3 regions of the Streptomyces sp. SS1-1 genome follow, and region 3 is predicted to be linked to each of the others. Evidence: riboswitches for the same ligand, from Rfam matches in the RefSeq annotation. Region 3 holds a riboswitch; each other region holds the start of a gene.
What was found. Region 3 has a riboswitch for thiamine pyrophosphate ahead of F8R89_RS25495 (thiamine ABC transporter substrate binding subunit). Riboswitches for the same ligand answer to the same signal wherever they lie in the genome.

Region 1 (4,305 bases), 1.6 Mb from region 3:
GCGTCGCGCCGGCCGTGGAGGCCTCGGCGTGGTGCGGCACGGTGTGAGGGGAGGGCGCTGCCCGGTCCTGGCCACTGCTGCAGCCCGTCAAGGCGACGACGGCCGCGATTCCCCCGATGACGGCGCACTTCTTCAGTTCACGCACAGGAGTCAGTGTCCCCCGCGAAGTACGCGAGGGACACCGGGAGTTCGGACGATCAGTCCGCGATCGGCAGATACACCCTGTTGCCCGCCGCCGCGAACTCCTTGGACTTCTGGGCCATGCCCTCCTCGATCTCGTCCTGGGAGCCGCCGTGGCGCCGGCGGATGTCCTGGGAGATCTTCATCGAGCAGAACTTCGGCCCGCACATCGAGCAGAAGTGGGCCGTCTTCGCGGGCTCGGCCGGCAGGGTCTCGTCGTGGAACTCGCGTGCCGTGTCCGGGTCGAGCGCCAGGTTGAACTGGTCCTCCCAGCGGAACTCGAAGCGGGCGTCGGACAGGGCGTCGTCCCACTCCTGGGCGCCCGGGTGGCCCTTGGCGAGGTCCGCGGCGTGCGCGGCGATCTTGTAGGTGATGACGCCGGTCTTGACGTCGTCACGGTTGGGCAGGCCCAGGTGCTCCTTGGGCGTCACGTAGCAGAGCATCGCCGTGCCCCACCAGGCGATCATCGCCGCGCCGATGCCCGAGGTGATGTGGTCGTAGGCCGGGGCGACATCCGTCGTCAGCGGGCCCAGCGTGTAGAACGGGGCCTCCTCGCAGATCTCCTGCTGGAGGTCGATGTTCTCCTTGATCTTGTGCATCGGGACGTGTCCCGGGCCCTCGATCATGGTCTGGACGTCGAACCGCTTGGCGATGGTGTTGAGTTCCCCGAGCGTCCTCAACTCCGCGAACTGCGCCTCGTCGTTGGCATCCGCGATCGACCCCGGCCGCAGGCCGTCGCCGAGCGAGTACGTCACGTCGTAGGCGGCGAGGATCTCGCAGAGCTCCTCGAAGTTCTCGTACAGGAAGCTCTCCTTGTGGTGCGCCAGGCACCACGCGGCCATGATCGAGCCGCCCCGCGAGACGATGCCCGTCTTACGGTTCGCGGTGAGCGGCACGTACGGCAGGCGCACGCCCGCATGGACCGTCATGTAGTCCACGCCCTGCTCGGCCTGCTCGATGACCGTGTCCTTGTAGATCTCCCAGGTCAGTTCCTCGGCCTTGCCGTCGACCTTCTCCAGCGCCTGGTACAGCGGCACCGTGCCGATGGGCACGGGCGAGTTGCGCAGCACCCACTCGCGCGTGGTGTGGATGTTGCGGCCGGTGGAGAGGTCCATGACCGTGTCGGCGCCCCAGCGGGTCGCCCAGGTCATCTTCTCGACCTCCTCCTCGATGGAGGACGTCACCGCCGAGTTGCCGATGTTGGCGTTGACCTTCACCAGGAACCGCTTGCCGATGATCATCGGCTCGATCTCCGGGTGGTTGACGTTGGCGGGCAGGACCGCCCGCCCCGCGGCGATCTCCGCACGGACCACCTCGGGGTCGACGTTCTCCCGGATCGCCACGAACTCCATCTCGGGGGTGATCTCCCCCCGGCGGGCGTACGCGAGTTGCGTCACCGCCTGTCCGTCACGGCTGCGCCGGGGCTGGCGCGGCCGTCCCGGGAACACCGCGTCGAGGTTGCGCAGACCTCCGCGCGGCGCGGTGTGCTTGATCCCGTCGTCCTCGGGCCGCACCGGCCGGCCCGCGTACTCTTCGGTGTCCCCGCGGGCGATGATCCAGTTCTCCCGCAGCGGGGGCAGCCCGCGGCGGACGTCGGTCTCGGCGGCCGGATCGGTGTACGGGCCCGAGGTGTCGTACAGCGTGACCGACTGCCCGTTGGTGAGGTGCACCTGGCGGACCGGCACCCGCAGATCGGGGCGTGAGCCCTCGACATACGCCTTGTGCCAGCCGATGGACTTCCCGGCCTCAGCGGAGGATTCGCCCGGCAGGGGCGATTCGTCCTGGTTCGAGGCAGGCGTGCGCGCGTCCTTGATGGTCATGAGACCTACTCCCTACGCCGGCATTACCCGGTAACAGGTTCGGCGGTCGACGCAGCGGTGTCCGTCCGCCGATGTTTCATGTGAAACATCGCTGGGACGGAGGTCAGCGCCCTCTCAGCCCGGTGCTCCGAGCTCCCGCGTGTACAAAGGTGCCTCCACGCTAGCGCCCGTCCGGGCGCGGTGAACAGAGGGCCCCCACCGTTCTTGCGATGATCGGGCGGTGACCACGACGCATGAACCTCCGTACCCGCCGCACGAACCGCGCCGCGGCCACGGCCCGGGCGACGACCCCGACCGGCACAACGACCCTGCGGAGCACCGGGGTTCAGGGGCGCCAGGAGGCGGGCCCGACGGCGGGCACGGACACGGACCCGAGCGCGGCCCCGGCCATGGGCACTCCCACAGCCACTCCCACGGTCCGGCCGCTCCCGTCTCCCGGCATCTGCGCAAGGTCATCGCGGCCGTCCTCATCCCGTTCGCCGCGGCGGTGGTCGTCGGCCTCGCCGTGCTCTGGCCGGGCGGCGCCCCCGCGCACGAGCGGACCGGTGTCGGCTTCGACCGGCAGACCCATCAGGCCACGGTCACCAAGGTGGTCGAGCTGAGCTGCAAGGACGTGGGCGCCGGCGGGGCTCCGCCGGCCGGGGGCGACTCGGCCGCGCAGGGCTCCTCCGGCAGGCGGGAGGAGAGCGGCACCTGCAAGAAGGCGACCATCCGCGTCGACACGGGGGACGACAAGGGCCGTACGTTCACGGAGATCGTCCAGCCCGACCAGTCACGGCAGTTGAGCGAGGGCCAGGAGGTCGTGGTCGCCTACGAACCGTCCGCCCCCAAGGACCTCCAGTACGCCGTCGCCGACGTCAACCGGCGCGTCCCGCTCACTTTGCTGGCCGGGATCTTCGCCGTCGCCGTCGTACTCGTCGGACGGCTGCGGGGCGTCATGGCGCTGGTCTCGCTGGCCATCAGCTTCCTGCTGCTCAACTTCTTCATCCTGCCGGCGATCCTGCAGGGCTCGAACCCGCTGGTCGTGGCGGTGGTGGGGGCGAGCGCCATCATGCTGATCGCGCTCTACATGTGCCACGGCCTCTCGGCGCGCACGTCGGTCGCGGTCCTCGGCACCCTGGTCTCGCTCCTGCTGATCGGCGTCCTCGGCTCGGTGTTCATGGACTGGGCGGCGCTCACCGGCAACACCGACGACAACACGGGCCTCATCCACGGCCTGTACCCGTCCATCGACATGAGCGGTCTGCTGCTGGCCGGGATCATCATCGGCTCGCTCGGTGTGCTCGACGACGTGACGGTCACCCAGACCTCCGCCGTCTGGGAGCTGCACGAGGCCAACCCGGCGATGGGCTGGCGCGGCCTGTACCGGGCGGGCATCCGCATCGGCCGCGACCACATCGCGTCCGTCGTCAACACGCTCGTCCTCGCCTACGCGGGCGCCGCGCTGCCCCTGCTGCTGCTGTTCTCCATCGCCCAGAGCGGCGTCGGCACGGTCGCCAACAGCGAGTTGGTGGCCGAGGAGATCGTGCGCACGCTGGTGGGTTCCATCGGCCTCGTCGCCTCCGTGCCGGTGACGACGGCCCTGGCGGCGCTGGTGGTGTCGGCCGACCGTCCCGAGCCCGGTACGGCGCCCGCGGGCCCCCGGCAGGCCGTCACGGGCCCGGCACCGGCCACGGGGCGGGGTGGGCGCGGACGCCGCCGTAAGCGGTGAGGCGGGGCCTCCGAGGCGCCCCTGACGTCCGCTGAAGCGTTACGCCACTCCCGCACCCGGCGACCGTGTGCGTCAGCCCGCGCTCTGCTCCTCGGCGAGGATGCGGTCCAGCGCCTCGTCGAGATGCGCGTCGAAGTCGGCGAGCGCCCCCTCCTGCCCGAGCGGCACCAGCTTGTCGGTGCGGTCCAGGAACGCCACGAGCGGTGCCACGGAGGAGCGGAACAGCGCCTGGTCCGGGCCGACCTGGAGCCGGATCAGCACATCGCCGAGGGTGTCGGAGCCGGCCGGGGAGACCCGTACGTCGCCCTCGCCGCAGGGCCTGCCCACGCCGTCGACCAGCAGCTCACGCCCGAAGGCCCAGGTGACCGGGGCATCACCGGGCAGATGGAACGTCAGCCGCACGGCATAGGGATCACAGGTCTCGTAGCGCAGTTCCACCGGGATGCGGAAGGAGAGCTCCTCGGAGACGAGAAAGCTCATCATGACCTCTGCCTGTACGGACTCGCGCATCGCCTACCCCGTCGGTTGCCTTCGACTGGCCGGGACGGACCCCGACACTGGTGGAATCTTGCTGAACGTACACGAGAGATCACA
Region 2 (4,305 bases), 3.3 Mb from region 3:
ACGGCCTTGGACAGGGGCGGGCGGTCGTAGGGCTGGTGGGCCTCGGCGCCGATCAGGGTGATCGTCCCGGCGAAGCCCTTCTCCCGCAGGGCGACCGCCGTCTGCACACCGGCCATGCCGGCGCCGGCGACGACCACGGACCGCGGTGACTGGGTGGTTGGCTCGCTCACCCGATCACCATAGACACTCGTCGTCAGCTCGGGTTCCGGCCCCGCCCGCGGCGCGCGACGGCGAGCGTGCCCGCACCCGCGACCACCACCGCGGCGGCCACGCCCGTGAGGGGCAGCGTCGAGGAGCCGGTGTCCGCCAGTTCGCCGCCCCCCGTGGTTCCGGCGCCACCGGTCGACGTCGACCCGCCGGCCGTGCCACCCGCCGAGCCGCCTGTCGAGCCACCCGTCGAGCCGGTCGTCCCTCCGCCCGTCACGTCCAGCGTGATGTCGGCCTTGTCGTTGGACCTGTCGGGGTCGAACGAGCGGTGTTCGGGGCTCAGCGCGATCGAGCCCTTGGCGCCGGCGATCCGCTTGTCGATCCTCAGCTTGAACGTGTAGGCCAGGTGGGCGTCCTCCTCCATGTTCAGACCGAAGTGCGAGGGGCAGTGATACGTCCCGCCCTTGTCGTGGCAGTAGTAGTCGCGCTTGACGACCGAGGTTCCGGCGGGAAGCCTGATCAGGATCTGGACGCCCGACACCCCGTCCTCCTCCAGGAGCCAGGCGGGCCCGGCGTTGGCGAACGCCACCTTCATCGTCACCGTGTCGCCGACCTTCCCGCTCAACGCGGTACCCGTCACCTGCTGGTCGGCCGTGTTGACGGTGGTGACCGGCACGCGGACGTACTGCGCGGAACCCGCGCCCCCGGCCGGCCCCTCGACCAGTCCCACGGCCGGCGCGGTCCCCTGCTCCGACGGCTCCCCGTTCTCGTCGTCCGACGGGGCGGACCCGTACCCGATCCGCAGCCGCAGCCTGTCGTTGTAGGCGCGGTCCAGTGCCTTGACCCGGAGAGGCTTCTCGGGCGTGAGGACGGCGCCCGGCTCCACCGGCTGGTCGTACGCGCACGTCGCGGTCCAGTACTCGGGCATCTCGTCGTAGGACCTGACGTGCTGCACACGGCAGTTGGAGGGGACGTCCACGAAATCGAGCCCCCGGGTGACGGAGTAGGAGACCCACGCCTTCTCGGCGGTCACGGTGCCCTTGTTCGCCACGGTGACCGGCAGGTCGAACGTGTCCCCCGGCCGCAGCCCATGGACCGGCTCGACGCCTCCGAGGACCAGGTCGGGTTCGGCTTCCTCGCCGAAGGCGGCGGGAGCCGCGGCCAGCACGATCAGGCCGGCGGCGCCGAGGGCGCCGGCGACGGCACGGGAGGCGCGGCGGTGGTACGGGAGTGTCGGCATGGAGACATCCTCTGCTGGGACGCGGGAGGCGGACGGCGCCTTCCGGGGGAACGGCCCTTCTCCGGTTGGACCCTCGCGGATCTCCGACGGTTGTACGCCCGGCGCCTTCTCCGCCGTACCGCCGTCAGGACGCGGGCACCTGCTCGACGACACTGGTGCCGCTGCCCGCCTGCGACTCCCACTCCCAGGTCTCCGTCAGGCGCACGCGCCCGTCGGGGAGTTCGCCCACCGTGGACACGCAGTGGCCCGAGGAGGTCGTGCCGTCCCGCTTGAGCTGCACGTACCGGAAGTCCAGCCGGTCGCCGTCCCGGGTGCCGACAAGGTGCCCGCGCACGACGTCGCCGCCGGTGTACTCGGCCCAGACCACGCCGTCCCGCTCGTGGTAGGTGAACCGGGTGCGCGTCCCCACCTGCCCCGGCGCCTGGTCGGCGACGGGGGCGAGGACGAGACCGTCGAGCGAGCGGGCCATGCGGGGAGGCTCCCTTACCGATACCTGGGGCTGCGGGCTAGGGTGGCCACCGTAGAGCACTCGCGGGAGCCCGGACGCACCGGGCTGAGAGGGAGGCTGGCGGCCTCCGACCGTACGAACCTGATCCGGGTCATGCCGGCGAAGGGAGGGGCTGGACGCCCATGTCCTCACGTACGTCAGACGTCCTCGTCGTCGGGGGCGGGATCATCGGCCTGGTCACGGCGTGGCGGGCCGCGCAACGCGGGTTCGCCACGTCCGTGGTGGACCCGGAGCCGGGCGGCGGGGCCGCCCAGGTGGCGGCCGGGATGCTGGCCGCCGTCACCGAACTCCACTACGGCGAGCAGACGCTGCTGGGGCTCACCCTCGAATCGGCCCGCCGCTACCCGGACTTCGCGGCCGAGCTGACCGACCTCACCGGGCACGCCCTCGGCTATCGCCGCTGCGGCACGCTCGCCGTCGCCCTGGACGCGGACGACCGCGCCCACCTGCGGGAGCTGCACGCCCTGCAGACCCGTTCGGGGCTGGACTCCGCGTGGCTGACCGGCCGGGAATGCCGGCGTCTGGAGCCGATGCTCGCGCCCGGTGTGCGCGGCGGGCTGCGGGTGGACGGCGACCACCAGATCGACCCCCGGCGGCTGGCCGGGGCGCTGCTGGAGGCGTGCGAGCGCGCCGGTGTGACCTTCCACCGGGCCTGGGCCGAGCGCCTGGACCTCACGGCGGACCGGGCGGCGGGGGTCACCACCACGGACGGCACGGCGCTGCGCGCGGACCGGGTGGTCCTCGCGGCGGGCAGCCTGAGCGGCCGGCTCGCGGGCGTCCCGGACGACGTACGGCCGCCCGTGCGGCCCGTGAAGGGGCAGGTGCTGCGGCTGACCGTGCCGAGGGGCCTCGCGCCGTTCCTGAGCCGTACCGTGCGCGCGATGGTCCGGGGCAGCCAGGTGTACCTGGTGCCGCGCGAGAGCGGGGAGCTGGTCGTCGGGGCGACGAGCGAGGAGCTGGGCTGGGACACGACGGTGACCGCGGGCGGCGTGTACGAGCTGCTGCGCGACGCCCACGAGCTGGTGCCCGGCATCACCGAGCTGCCGCTGACCGAGACCCGGGCGGGCCTGCGCCCGGCCTCCCCCGACAACGCGCCGCTGCTCGGCCCGACCGCCCTCGACGGGCTGCTGCTGGCCACCGGTCACCACCGCAACGGCGTGCTGCTGGCGCCGGTCACCGGCGACGTCCTCGCGCATGTCCTGGCCACCGGTGAACTGCCGGACGCGGCCCGCGACTTCACTCCGCTGCGGTTCGCCGCCGTCCCCCAGGAGCAGCCGGCATGAACATCTCGCTCAACGGGGAGCGGCGCCGTGTCGACCCCGGCACCGCGCTCGACGCCGCCGTCCGGCTGCTCACGGCGGCCCCCTCCGGGGTGGCCGCCGCCCTCAACGAGACCGTCGTCCCGCGCGCGCAGTGGCCGTCGACGCCGCTGCGCGAGGGCGACCGCGTCGAGGTCCTGACCGCCGTCCAAGGAGGCTGACCCATGGCCGACGACCCTCTCCTCCTCGGGGACCTGTCCCTCGGCTCCCGGCTGATCATGGGCACGGGCGGGGCGCCCAGCCTGGACGTCCTGGAGCGGGCGCTGGTGGCGTCCGGGACGGAGCTGACGACCGTCGCGATGCGGCGGGTGGACCCGTCGGTGCACGGCTCGGTCCTCTCCGTCCTCGACCGGCTCGGCATCCGGGTGCTGCCGAACACCGCGGGGTGCTTCACGGCGGGCGAGGCGGTGCTGACGGCCCGCCTCGCGCGCGAGGCGCTCGGCACGGACCTGGTCAAGCTGGAGGTCATCGCCGACGAGCGGACCCTGCTGCCGGACCCGGTCGAACTGCTGGACGCGGCGGAGACGCTGGTGGACGACGGGTTCACGGTGCTGCCGTACACCAACGACGATCCGGTACTGGCGCGGAAGCTGGAGGACGCCGGGTGCGCGGCGATCATGCCGCTGGGCTCCCCCATCGGCTCCGGGCTCGGCATCCGCAACCCGCACAACTTCCAGCTGATCGTGGAGCACGCGCGCGTGCCGGTGATCCTGGACGCGGGGGCCGGGACGGCCTCGGACGCGGCCTTCGCGATGGAGCTGGGCTGTGCGGGCGTGATGCTCGCCTCGGCGGTGACGCGGGCCCAGGAGCCGGTGCTGATGGCCGACGCGATGCGGCACGCGGTCGAGGCGGGCCGGCTGGCGCGCCGGGCGGGCCGGATCCCCCGGAGGCACTTCGCCGAGGCGTCCTCCCCGGTGGACGGCCTGGCCCGGCTGGATCCGGAACGGCCGGCTTTCTGAACGTACGTTCGATGAAGGCATCCGGAGGCTGAGTCGTCCGTCACAGGACGGTCGCAGTCCCGCCCCGATCCCGGCCGGACCGGACGGGGTGTCGGTGACGGCTCGTACACTCACCTGCGTGGATACGACCCT
Region 3 (4,305 bases):
CGTCCGCACGACGAAGGGCACCCCGACCAGCGCCTGCGCGAGCGGCACCAGGATCCAGCTGCTCCTCAGATCGAGCGGCGGCTCGTCCAGGGAGATCAGGAACCCGAACCCGACGGTCACCGCGGACACCCCGAGCGGCAGCATCAGCAGCGCGTCGAAGCCCCGGACGAACCGGCCCGCGTCCCGCCGGCTCAGCGCGGCCGCCGCCGGCCCGCCGACCAGCACGGCGATGAGGGTGGCGACGACGGCGTACTGGAGGGAGTTGCCGATCGCCTCGATCGGCGCGACGAGGAAGACCCCGCCGTCGGACTCGGTGAGCGCCCGGTAGTAGCCGAAGCGGGGTGCGTCCAGCGACCGCCGCACCAGCACGGCCAGCGGCAGCAGCAGAAGGACGGCGATGACGGCCAGGACACCGGCCAGCAGCGCCCACTGCCCGGCCCCGCGCGGCCGCCGCGCCGTCCGGGCCGCGTCGACGAGCCGCAGGGTGCTCTCCCGCCGCCGTACGGTCCACGCGTGCACGGCGAGGATCGAGCCGACAGCCGCGAACTGCACGATCGTCAGCACGGCGGCCGTGGACAGGTCGAAGATCTCGGAGGTCTGCCGGTAGATCTCGACCTCCAGGGTGGAGAAGGCCGGACCGCCGAGGATCTGGACCACGCCGAAGGACGTGAAGGTGAACAGGAAGACCATGAGCGCGGCGGCGGCCACGGCGGGCCCGAGCGCCGGCAGCGTGACGGTCCGCCAGGCGGTCCAGCGGGACGCCCCGAGCATCCGGGCGGCCTCCTCCTGCCGGGGGTCCAGCTGGGCCCACAGACCGCCCACCGTCCGTACGACGACGGCGTAGTTGAAGAAGACGTGCGCGAGCAGGATCGCCCACACGGTGGTGTCCAGCCGTACGCCCCACAGTTCGTCCAGCAGCCCGCCGCGGCCGACGAGCGCGAGGAACGCCGTGCCGACGACGACCGTGGGCAGCACGAACGGCACGGTCACCACGGCCCGCAGGACCTGTTTGCCGGGGAAGTCGAAGCGGGCGAAGACATAGGCGCCGGGCAGCGCGATCAGCAGGGTGAGCGCGGTGGAGGCGAGGGCCTGCCAGGTGGTGAACCACAGCACGTGCCGGATGTCGGACTGCCCGAGCACGTCCCACAGCCGCCCGAACCGCCACACCCCGTCGACGTGCAGGCCGCGCGCGACGATCGCGGCGACCGGGTAGGCGAAGAAGACCGCGAAGAACGCGACGGGCACGGCCACGAGACCGAGCCGCGCCGCCGCGCCCCGCGTACGGCGCCCCTTTACCTGAGGACGAGCGAGGTCCACGACTTGACCCAGTCGTCACGGTGGGCGGCGATCTTCGCCGGCTCCATGGTCTCGGGGTTCTTCGCCGCCGGCCCGTACTCGGTGAACTCCTTCGGCACCTGGGCGCCCTCGCGCACCGGGTACACGAACATGTTCATCGGCATGTCGGCCTGGAACGTCTCGGACAGCAGGAAGTCGATCAGCGCCTTGCCGCCCTCGGCGTTCTTGGCGTTGCTGAGCAGACCGGCGTACTCGACCTGCCGGAAGCAGGTGCCCTCCACGACCCCCGTCGGCGCGTCCGAGGGCCGCGGGTCGGCGTAGATCACCTCGGCGGGCGGCGAGGAGGCGTACGAGACGACGAGCGGCCGGTCACCCTTGGCCTTCTTGCCGCCGGCGGAACCGGAGAACTCCTCGTTGTACGCCTGCTCCCAGCCGTCGACGACCTTGACGCCGTTGGCCTTCAGCTTCTTCCAGTAGTCCTGCCAACCGTCGTCGCCGTACTTGGCGGCGGTGCCGAGCAGGAAGCCCAGGCCGGGCGAGGAGGTCGAGGCGTTCTCGGTGACGAGGAGGTCTTTGTACGCGGGCTTGACCAGGTCGTCGAACGAGGTCGGCGGGGTGAGCTTGTGCTCGCTGAAGTACGCCTTGTCGTAGTTGACGCAGACGTCGCCGGTGTCGACGGGGGTGACGCGGTGCTTGTCCTGGTCGACCCGGAACTCAGGCGCGACCTTGCCGGAGCCCTTGGCCTCGTACGACTGGAACAGGCCGTTGTCGAGGGCCCGGGACAGCAGGGTGTTGTCGACGCCGAAGAAGACGTCGCCCTGGGGGTTGTCCTTGGTCAGGACGGCCTTGTTGACGGCCTGCCCGGCGTCGCCGTCCTTGAGGACCCGGACCTTGTAGCCGGACTGCTTCTCGAAGGCGGCGAGGACGTCCTTGGACACGGCCCACGAGTTGTGGCTGACGAGGGTGACGGTCCGGGAACCGCCGCCGCTGCCGCTGCCGTCGCCGGAGCCGTCGGACGACCCGCAGCCGGCCAGCGTGACGAGCCCCAGCCCAACGGCCAGGACCGTGACCTTCTTGGTGATGCCCACTTGATTCCTCCTGGAGTGACCAGGAAGAGACGCGGCCCTGCCCGTGGCCCCGGGGAGGGGCTCGGGCAGGGCGCAACAGCTCGAGTGATGACCGATCTCCCTACCCAGAATGACCTGGGCCAGGTTCGGAGGGTCTGCGGCCGGTGCCGCACTCTCAGCGCTGTGGCGCTCCCCTGTCGGAATATGCAGATGTGTTGACGCCGGTCAGACTACCGCTCGGTGGCGGCGAGCTGACCACACGCCCCGTCGATCTCCTGACCACGGGTGTCCCGGATCGTCACCGGCACACCGTGCGCGGCGATGGCCTCGACGAACGCCTTCTCGTCCTCGGGCCGCGAGGCGGTCCACTTCGATCCCGGCGTCGGGTTCAGCGGAATCAGATTCACATGCACGGGCTTGCCCTTGAGCAGCCGCCCGAGCCGGTCACCACGCCAGGCCTGGTCGTTGATGTCCCGGATGAGCGCGTACTCGATGGACAGCCGGCGACCGGACCGGGCCGCGTACTCCCACCCGGCGTCCAGCACCTCCCGCACCTTCCACCGCGTGTTCACGGGGACGAGGGTGTCGCGCAGCTCGTCGTCGGGGGCGTGCAGCGAGATGGCGAGCCGGCACTTGAACCCCTCATCGGCGAACCGGTGAATGGCAGGCACGAGCCCGACGGTCGAGACGGTGATCCCCCGCTGCGAGAGCCCCAGCCCGTCCGGCTCCGGATCGGTGAGCCGCCGGATGGCCCCGACGACACGCTTGTAGTTGGCGAGCGGCTCACCCATCCCCATGAAGACGATGTTGGACAGCCGGGCCGGCCCCCCGGGAACCTCCCCGTCCCGGAGCGCCCGCATCCCGTCGACGATCTGATGGACGATCTCGGCGGTGGACAGATTCCGGTCGAGGCCGGCCTGGCCGGTCGCGCAGAAGGGGCAGTTCATCCCGCACCCGGCCTGCGAACTGATGCACATGGTGACCCGGTCCGGGTACCGCATCAGCACGGACTCCACGAGCGTCCCGTCGAACAGCCGCCACAGCGTCTTGCGCGTGGTCCCCTCGTCGGTCGACAGATGCCGCACGACGCTCATCAGCTCGGGAAACAGCTCCTCCCGCAGCTTGGCGCGGGACCCGGCGGGGATGTCGGTCCACTGCTCCGGATCGTGCGCGTACCGCGCGAAGTAGTGCTGCGAGAGCTGCTTGGCACGAAACGGCTTCTCGCCGATCGCGGCGACGGCGTCCTTGCGCTCACCGGGCGTGAGATCGGCAAGATGCCGCGGCGGCTTCTTGGCTCCGCGCGGGGCGACGAATGTGAGTTCTCCGGGTGCAGGCATAACCCTTCCAGTGTGGCAGATCAACTCTGGATGCCCAGGCCGGAGCGGGGTGGGGGCGGTCACCCACGGGTGCCGTCTGTCATCGTCGGCCAACCTCGCACGGCCCAGGGACGGCCCAGCAGCGATCACTCGTCGGCCGCCTGCCACTCGTCGAGCCGGACCTTGACCTGGTGGTTATGTGCGGTGTGCCAGTAGACCGCCCCACTGACGAAGGTGCCCAGGGCCGGGAGGTCCATCCCCTGCGGCATGGCCGTGATCTCCGCCAGCGCTACGGCGTGCGGCACGCCGACTATCCGTATGAAGACGCCGAAGGGCCGGCGACCGATGACCTCTCCGGTGACCCGGGCCTCTATAGGCAGGGCCGCGACGGTTGCCTCCCAACTGCTCCGCACCAAGTCCGCGGCGGGCACCTCAGGACCCGTAGGCCACGCGTACTCATCCATCGGTAGATCATGGCCCTGGGACTGGTGCTTAGAAGATGTGGGCATGTCTGACCAGGTCAGCGCGATCGGCGGACGCCGACGCCCTGCTGCGCTGCCGACCTTTCACCGCCCTTGCCGTCACACCACCACACGTCACAGTGCTGGTGTGTTCGCTCCAGAGCA

Region 1: it holds a riboswitch for thiamine pyrophosphate, as region 3 does, so the genes downstream of both, thiC (phosphomethylpyrimidine synthase ThiC) here and F8R89_RS25495 (thiamine ABC transporter substrate binding subunit) in region 3, are expected to answer to the same signal.
Region 2: it holds a riboswitch for thiamine pyrophosphate, as region 3 does, so the genes downstream of both, thiO (glycine oxidase ThiO) here and F8R89_RS25495 (thiamine ABC transporter substrate binding subunit) in region 3, are expected to answer to the same signal.

What each region holds. Positions count from the first base shown of each region.
Region 1 covers NZ_WBXN01000004.1:3,609,477-3,613,781, forward strand. Annotated here, with positions in the region: gene F8R89_RS36770 (hypothetical protein) at 1-145, opposite strand, end outside; gene thiC (phosphomethylpyrimidine synthase ThiC) at 198-2,000, opposite strand; TPP riboswitch at 1,993-2,149, opposite strand; gene F8R89_RS17800 (YibE/F family protein) at 2,221-3,711, shown strand; gene F8R89_RS17805 (SsgA family sporulation/cell division regulator) at 3,784-4,221, opposite strand.
Region 2 covers NZ_WBXN01000004.1:1,893,309-1,897,613, forward strand. Annotated here, with positions in the region: gene F8R89_RS09805 (NAD(P)/FAD-dependent oxidoreductase) at 1-137, opposite strand, end outside; gene F8R89_RS09810 (hypothetical protein) at 194-1,387, opposite strand; gene F8R89_RS09815 (hypothetical protein) at 1,512-1,856, opposite strand; TPP riboswitch at 1,909-2,020, shown strand; gene thiO (glycine oxidase ThiO) at 2,018-3,178, shown strand; gene thiS (sulfur carrier protein ThiS) at 3,175-3,375, shown strand; gene F8R89_RS09830 (thiazole synthase) at 3,379-4,173, shown strand; gene pknB (Stk1 family PASTA domain-containing Ser/Thr kinase) at 4,292-4,305, shown strand, end outside.
Region 3 covers NZ_WBXN01000004.1:5,213,758-5,218,062, reverse strand. Annotated here, with positions in the region: gene F8R89_RS25500 (ABC transporter permease) at 1-1,317, opposite strand, end outside; gene F8R89_RS25495 (thiamine ABC transporter substrate binding subunit) at 1,293-2,384, opposite strand; TPP riboswitch at 2,464-2,569, opposite strand; gene rlmN (23S rRNA (adenine(2503)-C(2))-methyltransferase RlmN) at 2,594-3,700, opposite strand; gene F8R89_RS36860 (hypothetical protein) at 3,826-3,984, opposite strand.